DNA from 2 places in the Lysinibacillus parviboronicapiens genome. Region 2 is predicted to be linked to the other one. Evidence: riboswitches for the same ligand, from Rfam matches in the RefSeq annotation. Region 2 holds a riboswitch; the other holds the start of a gene.
The links. Region 2 has a riboswitch for S-adenosylmethionine ahead of C9J31_RS22100 (cyclase family protein). Riboswitches for the same ligand answer to the same signal wherever they lie in the genome.

Region 1: it holds a riboswitch for S-adenosylmethionine, as region 2 does, so the genes downstream of both, C9J31_RS02175 (O-acetylhomoserine aminocarboxypropyltransferase/cysteine synthase family protein) here and C9J31_RS22100 (cyclase family protein) in region 2, are expected to answer to the same signal.

Annotation. Positions count from the first base shown of each region.
Region 1 is NZ_CP073713.1:422,610-427,005, reverse strand. Features, by position in the region: gene C9J31_RS02180 (hypothetical protein) at 288-674, opposite strand; gene C9J31_RS02175 (O-acetylhomoserine aminocarboxypropyltransferase/cysteine synthase family protein) at 1,175-2,476, opposite strand; SAM riboswitch class I at 2,595-2,708, opposite strand; gene C9J31_RS02170 (glycerol-3-phosphate acyltransferase) at 2,866-3,498, shown strand; gene C9J31_RS02165 (DASS family sodium-coupled anion symporter) at 3,701-4,396, shown strand, end outside.
Region 2 is NZ_CP073713.1:4,558,469-4,562,864, reverse strand. Features, by position in the region: gene C9J31_RS22110 (DUF2225 domain-containing protein) at 1-312, opposite strand, end outside; partial or broken gene C9J31_RS22105 (Cof-type HAD-IIB family hydrolase) at 826-1,600, shown strand; gene C9J31_RS22100 (cyclase family protein) at 1,710-2,447, opposite strand; SAM riboswitch class I at 2,529-2,629, opposite strand; gene C9J31_RS22095 (YuzC family spore coat inner layer protein) at 2,743-3,153, opposite strand; gene C9J31_RS22090 (helix-turn-helix domain-containing protein) at 3,313-4,396, opposite strand, start outside.

The DNA.
Region 1 (4,396 bases), 690 kb from region 2:
ACGTTTTTTTGCTTCATCTATAATTTTTGAACAAAAAATGACGATTCCTTTATAAAAAACTACGTCTTTCTTCTATTATATATATGTATGTAAAGTCGTAATATAGAATTGTTCTTTTGAAAGATAGCAACAAAATAATTTTTCTTTACACACGTTTTGCTAACGAACCAAAATATCCAACAGCTATTTCTTTTCCAACATCAAAATTACTGCTGTTTTAATCTGCTTAACAAAAAAGCTCATTCCCTATAGCAGTAGAGAATGAGCTAATATTATATTAAGAAGAGTTAGCTTGCTGTTGTTAATAATACATAACGGTAATGTGCTAATGCTACTTGTACAAGAATCTCTTCTTCTTGTGTAAAGTTTGGTACAGAATATGTACGTTCTACTAATTGAAATGTACCATACTTCAAATAATACTCTGTTGCTGGTAAAGAAATATGATTTGTACCATAAGCTTGATACGTCTCGTAAACTTCTTTCACTGTGTAGCTTTCTTCTTTAGTATGCACAATTTCCTTAAAAGCAGTATGCCCGAAAGTTTGATGCCATTTTTTTTCAACTATCGAAAGTAAGCTTTGAATGGAAATATTATTCACAAACTCATGACTTTCATTTAATTCGTAAATAAAATAAGACGCGATGTTATGTGCACTATAAACATTTCCCATTTCAAACACTCCTTTTCCGATCATTTTAATAGGATGGGAGTAGTTGCTGGCTATGCTCCTACTCTCCTATCCAGCTATATATTCAAAAGTGGGGGAGCACTTATGAAAACAATTTTATGTTTAAAGCATTTTCCAACATCACATCAACTACCTTTAAGTTCAAGAGGATGTGTGTTTTTTTGAGAGCTTATAGCTCTTACAATGAACATCTATCGAATGGGATGAGAAGTCATTTACAACTACATTTACTTACGTTCTTGGTTGGTAGCCCTCGAACCTTTTACTTAATCCCTAGTATATAGCATGGTTTTAGAGAAGTCAACAATACTTATATAATTACTAGGTATTATTTTTAGAAAAATTCATATAAGCAACCGAATGAGGTATGCGCTTTATGGAGCAACGTTTCACGTATTGCCAAATGAGGCTTTTCACATGAGAAAATACGAAAAACGTGACATCACTTAAGCATCAATATTTGAATGCTTCTTTATTAAAAATTAAGCTTCTACTTCTTGTTGCGCCGCAGTTACTTGCGCAATAGCTTGTTGTAAATCGGCAATAATGTCCTCTATTGCTTCTAAGCCTATGGATAAGCGGATGAGCGACTCAGATACTCCTGTCTGGATTAATTCTTCCGCAGATAACTGCTGATGTGTTGTAGAAGCAGGATGAATAATTAATGATTTTGCATCTCCTACGTTTGCAACATGTGAGAATAATTTCACACTGTCAATCAGTTTACGACCTGCTTCACGTCCACCTTTTATGCCGAATGTAAGCACGGAGCCGAAGCCATTTTTCAAATATTTCTTCGCTAAATCATGAGTAGCGAAATCTTCTAAACCATTGTAATTTACATACTCCACAGATGGGTGGTTGCGTAAATATTCAGCTACAGCTAATGCATTTTCATTATGCTTAGGAATACGCAAATGGAGCGTTTCTAAACCTTGTAAAAAGTTGAATGCAGCATCAGCGCTTAATGTTGGTCCGAAGTCTCGCAGTAATTGCACGCGCAGTTTTGTAGCAAATGCAGCCGCTGCCGTATCGATACCGTAACGTAAACCATGGTAGGAAGCATCTGGCTCTGTAAAGCCAGGAAATCTTCCTTGTGTCCAGTCAAATTTTCCTGCATCTACAACAACGCCACCTAAAGTTGTTCCGTGACCGCCAATCCATTTTGTAGCGGAATGAACGACAATGTCTGCACCAAAATCAATTGGTGTAGAACCATATGGTGAAGCAAATGTGCTATCGATAATTAATGGTAAGCCATTTTCATGTGCAATGTTAGCTACTGCTTCAACATCTAGTACTTTTAAACTTGGGTTGCCGTAACCTTCAGCAAATATAGCTTTTGTTTTTTCGTTAATGGCTGAACGGAAATTTTCTGGATTTGTTTCATCTACAAAAATAGTTTTAATACCGTAGTTTGGTAATGTATTTGCTAGTAAGTTATATGTGCCTCCGTATAAAGAACTTGCTGCTACAATTTCATCGCCTGAGCCTGCAACATTTAAAATCGAAAATGCGATAGCTGCTGCACCAGATGAAAGTGCTACTGCAGCTGTTCCGCCTTCTAATAAAGCAACGCGTTTTTCAAAAACATCTACAGTTGGGTTGGTAATACGTGTATAAATATTACCCGCTTCTTCTAGAGCGAAAAGACGTTGCGCATGAGCAGTGTCTTTAAATACGAAAGCTGTTGAACGGTACACGGGAACTGTACGAGAGCCTGTGACTGGGTCTGGCTCTTGGCCTCCGTGTAATAATAAGGTCTCTGGTTTAAAATTTGTCATTTTTGTTCCTCCTAAAATGGTTATTTTTTTACGATGGTACCGGAGATGAGGAGGATTTTCTGTAGAAAACAAAAACCCTCTTCAGTTAAGAAGAGGGTTGCGGTTGCAAGTTTTCCTCCCCTTATCTGCCAGATCCAAGTATGAATCTGTAGGAATTAGCACCTTAGCAAGTAGGTTACTCGCTGGTTGCCGGGCATCATAGGGCCTATCCCTCCGCCGCTCTTGATAAGAGTATGTGATTCAATTTCCATCGTTGTTACACAGTATAAACATAGAGTTTTTTTCTGTCAACAGTAAAATTTGATTTTTTCTGAAACTTCTGTCTGCTCCGTAACGTAATATGAACACATACACTACTTTAAAATAGATTTTTCGAGAGGAGTATTTTTATGGTAAAAGCCTTGATAATTTTTCTTATTGTTGGCTATCTAATCGGCTGTATTCATGGCTCAAAAGTAGCACAATTGTTATCGGGGGTAGATTTAAAAAAATCTGGGCATGGCAATGCCGGCGCCTCAAACGCAACACTTTCACTCGGATGGAAATATGGCATATTAGTGGCGCTTATCGATATTGGGAAAGGCGTTGCCGCCATTATTGGTGTACATCTCTATTTAGCTGGTGCTTTGCATTTAACTGAAGTACAAATTTGGCTCTTAACATATACAATTGCAGCTGGAGTAATTTTAGGGCATAATTTCCCATTCTATATGGGTTTTAACGGTGGCAAAGGAACTGCTTCGATAATAGGGATTTTGCTTGCCGTCGATTGGAAAATCGGACTATTTGCACTCATCTTATTTGTCATTTTATCATTTGCCACAGATTATTTAATCGTCGGCGTCCTAGAATTTTATGTTGTATTTTGTACAGCTACTTTTTTATGGATTCCAGGAATAGGACCAACAATAATTGCACTTATCCTTTTTGGCATAGCACTTGTCTTACATATTGAAAATATTAAACGACTGATTCATGGTACCGAGCCTAAAGTAACTGCTGCCTTTAAGAAAAAGAAATAAGCACTATCACATTGGATATTTTTGTATTTTCTGTGACCATCTATTCTCTCGTTATAACTTAATATTGCTACAAATAGAGGGTTCTTTATGTTCTTGCACTTTTTACAATAATTAGACAAAATTACTTTCTTAATAAAGCATTTTATGGACCGATGTTATAGAAAACTAGAGTCATATTTATCGTTAGAAAGGATGAATTTATATGTCTACTCTCGAAAATGCAGCACCTAAACGCAATTTGAAGCCACTATGGATTGGCCTGGCATTCGCGGCACTTATTATTATTACATTTTTACCGAATAGCGGCGATTTACCCATAGCAGGCCAACGTGCTTTAGCGATTTTAGCTTTCGCAGTCATCCTTTGGGTAACTGAGGCAGTATCGTATCCTGTCAGTTCTGCCATGATTATTGCTCTTGTTACAGTTATGCTTGGTTTAGCCCCCTCTATGGATGATCCTACAACAGATTTAGGTACTTCAGGGGCGTTAAAAATGGCCTTAAGCGGATTTAGTAACTCTGCAGTTGCTCTTGTTGCCGCAGCTCTATTCTTAGCCGCTGCCATGCAGATCACTAATTTACACAAACGACTGGCTTTATGGATTTTATCGCTAGTTGGCACTAAAACGAAGGCAATTGTATTCGGTGCTATTTTAGTATCAATTGTACTAGCATTCTTCGTACCCTCTGCTACAGCACGTGCTGGTGCAGTCGTACCAATACTACTTGGCATGGTGGCAGCATTTGGCTTACCACGAGATAGTCGCCTGGCCGCCTTACTCGTTATTACATCTGTCCAAGCAGTTTCCATTTGGAATATCGGCATTAAAACAGCCGCAGCCCAAAATATGGTTGCCTTAAACTTTATTAAAGAACAGTTCGGTGTAGATATTTCTTGG
Region 2 (4,396 bases):
TACAATCGCGTCATCAATTGTCCGTTCCTGACAAATATTCATTGGTTTTTGCAGTTCTTTAATATACAATTCATCAATTAGCAGCATGAACGGACCATAAGTTCTCGTCATAGATTTGTGGTACGCATATCCACAATGTGGACAAACAGCTACTTCGTAAAACAGCGGATTTAAACCTTCATAAATGGGCATGAAGTCTGTTTGTTCCTCCATTACTTTATAGCGGTTTGGACGTACCTTATATGTAGTAAAATGTTTTTTGCAAAATTTGCAATCCACATTACTTTCATAGTAGTAAATGTTAAAAGCCATATGATTCAACTCCTTTACTGCGAATGCATAGTTATTTCTTTTGTTCTATTTATAGAATGTATATGTTCGTTCAATAGATTTAATTAATTTACTCTTATATTAACAATTCTATGTTTATTGGTATACTCCTTTAGAATTATTTACACAATATTTGTTCATATTTATGTTATTTTTATGTAAGTTTGAAGTTTCGTAAAATCTACTGGTAATAGCATTTATCGGTGTGTTTGACATAAAGTTAAATGGATTGTCAAATTACAATTCATAGTTGACTTGAAAAACTTTTTTTTGGTGGACAGTGCTGGCTGTTGTATGACTTTTTTTTATTGCTGGTTGTAGGTTAAATTAACTATTGTAGGTTTTCACAAAAAAATTCCTGTCATTGATACTAATTAGATGATATCAATGCAATTAGTATAAAAACGGGCAAGTTGTTTTTCTTTATAATTTAAAAGTACAATATAGTAATAATTGCTAATTAGCATCAAGCAATCAATCAATGAAGGAGCTAATATGAACTGTAAAATTATATTCTTTGATGTTGATGGAACGCTCATTAATTATGAGGATGGGAAGTATCGTAGACAGTACTAAGATAGCTCTACAGATATTGAAAAGCAAAGGGATTCGATTAGTGGCTGCTACTGGAAGACCACTATCAATGTGTCAGGATTTGATGGCTCTAGGTATCGAAACGTTTATTACAGCCAATGGTGCGTATGTGAAGCACCAAGATCAAGTTATTCAAAAAATACCGCTGGCGCAAGCGATAGTGCACACAGTAAAAGATTTTGCTGATGAAAATAACCAAAGTCTTACATTTTTTACAGAACAATTATCAATGAACAGTGTACATAATCCTATAACTTTAAAAGCAATGAGAGAAACTTTATCTTTAATGGATTTCCCGATAATCAATGAAGATATTTTAAATCAAGAGGTCTACTTAATGTGTTTATATGTGGACGAACAGATGGAGAAAAAGTACACGAGGCAATTTCCAAATTTAAAATTTGAAAGATGGCATCCAAATATCGTCAATGTCTTGCAAGACGATGTTTCAAAATCAATTGCAGTAAAAGCTGTGTTAAATTATTTCCAGTTAACTTCCCATGAAGCCATTGCTTTTGGTGATGGAGACAATGATATTGATATGTTGGAGCAAGTTGGATATGGTATTGCGATGGCAAATGGCAGTGAAGCATTAAAAAGAAATGCTGACTTTGTAACGAAGAAATCCAATGAGGGTGGCATTGATTATGCATTACGTAAACTGTGCCTCATCTAAATAGAGTAGCTATTTTATAGCCTGTGTAAGTAAATGCCGTAATTAGGTCTGTTCCAAGGTACCAATAAGTGACCTTGGAACAGGCCCTTTTTAGATGATGTTGAAAGATTTAAGGCAAAATTGCGAATGAACGCACGGGGAAGCCGGATGCTTTTTCAGGTTTTGGCACGATATTGAATATTATTGCTCCTTTAGGTGGTAGCTTGTCCAAATTTGTCATCAGCTCGATTTGGTATGTATCCTGATCGAGTACATAATATTCGCCATCTAACTTACCATTTTTACGAAAATCAGCAGCTGAATCAGTATCAAATGTTTCATGACCTACGGCACTCACTCTTCGTTCTTTAAATAAAAACTGTAATGCTGGTAAGCTCCAACCGGGAATATGATTATGGCCTTCTTCGTCCTTGTTATTAAAGGCATCTTTATCTGGCCAGCGTTTACTCCAATCTGTTCGCAGTGCAACAAATGTCCCTGCTTCTATTTCGCCAAACTCCGCTTCAAAGTCAAGAATATCCTGTACAGATAACGAGAAGTCATGATTTGTTGCAGATTCCTTAGCTTTGTTAATCACAATAAGTGGTAAAACAAGTTCTTTTAATTGTAATTCATCCAAATAGCGCGTGTCTCGGACGAAGTGAACCGGCGGATCGATATGTGTCCCATATTGCCCAGGAAACGTAAATTGTTGTGCAAAAAATCCTTCGTCATGCGAGAATAACGTGTCAAACTTCGCATCCTCAAACATAAAAAAGTGTGGTGAATTGGGACCAAATGTGTGTGTTAAATCAATCCATTCCTTAGATTTTAATAATTGAAGTGCCTGTAAAAGTTCGTTAGTCAATATGAACAGCTCCTTTAGTTAAAATAAAAAGAGAGCCATCTTTTAGAAGAGGGCCCTCGTGCATCACAACTGAAGTCAATCTTCTCATCTTTAAGGCGATATTCGCCATTGGAATTAGCACCATGCTAAGGCTGGTTGCTGAGACTTCATAGGGCCAATCCCTCCGTCTCTCGAGATAAGAAAAAAAGCGTATAAGAATTTTCAGAAAAATAATTATAAGTACTTTAACATATTCAACCATAGTTTACAAGTTTAAGAGATGTGTAATAAAAGCGATTTTATCTACTTCTGCCAATCACCAATTTAAAATTAATGTTAGGCCGCAACAACCGTTTTCAATAAAAAGTACTCGAAGATTATCAGGTGTATATTTAGTGTCGAATTTAATGCTGATGCCTGTGGACGCAATTAATTTATCGACTTCAGTTTTATTTGATAGTTGCGCGGCGTTCATGAGATCGTGTGCAAATTGCTCTGACCCATCAATTTTATCTGTAAGTAGTCGAGCTTGCTGCATAATCGTTTGTACCTGTTTTGCGGATGACTGCAGTTTATGTGTGTTAACTGGTGGGAAGGGGCTAGTGGTTGGTTGATTTGTCGGCATTGCCAAATGGCTAGGGAGTGGGCTAGGTGTGGTATGGTTGGACGTTGCCCATGGGGGATAATGATTGGCATAGACAAAATACGGATAAGGGTTGTAATACAACGGAATTCCTCCTATCCAATTTCTGATACCCTTATCTTATGTAAAATAAAGACGTTAGGTGTTAAAGGTGTCGATCTTCTAAAACCAACCATGAAGTTACTAGTTTATATATACAATCAAGCACATTATTCGGATGATTAGTCCTGCCTTTTAGATGTCTTACCCTAGAACATGTAAGACATCTTCTATTTTTTTGCTGTGGGAAAGTACGCCGTAATTCATCCACGTTAAAAAATCCACTTCATAGACGCAATGATTTTTAACCGCTGAAAGGGCAAGCCATATAGGTGAGGTTAAAATATTTCGTTCCTCTCCTTCAAAAGTAGAATGCTGTTTATCAAATGTTATGAACAGATGATGGGCATCAAGTTTACTAAGTTGATCGTTCGTCAATGCGCATCTTCTTGTGTGATGAGGCATATTCCAGACAAGCGGATGGGGCATCAAACCTAAATCTCGATATAAAATGGGCCCTGTGTAGCCGCATTCTGGGCCAGCATAAAGACTAATACTATTTGCTGAAATACGAAGAAAGGCAACGGTTTGTCCATAAACAGATTTACTTAAGATTGTTCTGGCATCATGGACAGTGTGCTCATATTGCCTAATGACATCTTTCATGATGGCGATTCGGCCTGTTAGATCTGCAATTTTATAGAGTGTTGAACGCCAGTCCTCACCAGGGTGCGAGAAATGACAAATTGGCGCTAACTGATTTAAATGGTGGCAAGTGTCCCAGCGCTCTACACCAGCATTTAACATGATTAAATTTGGCTTATATTGTAAAATCTGTTCCATGCGACCATCGGCTACATCAATATCCGGCACTTCTTGTAAGTCCAAGTATTCTTGTTTCCCCCATTTTGCATGGCTAAATTGGGCAATGGGTGTAATGCCTAATGCAACTAAAAAATCTTCTAAAAAAGGAGCAAAAATACGAATGCTGTTGCTGTGACTTTTACGATATTGTCCCGGAGAGACACCGACATGTTCTTTAAAGCGACGGTTAAAATAATATTCATTATTAAATCCAACGGTTTGACTGATCTCAAATATCCGATCATTAGTTGTGCTAAGTAATTGTTTTGCACGATCAATCCGAATATTGTTTAAATAGTGAAGAGGGATGTGGCCAGTGATTTCTTTAAAGAGACGAGAATAATTCCACCGAGGAACATCTGCAATATGTGATAATTGTTCGACAGTCCAATCCTTTTCATAGTGTTCGTGGATATAGTCAATG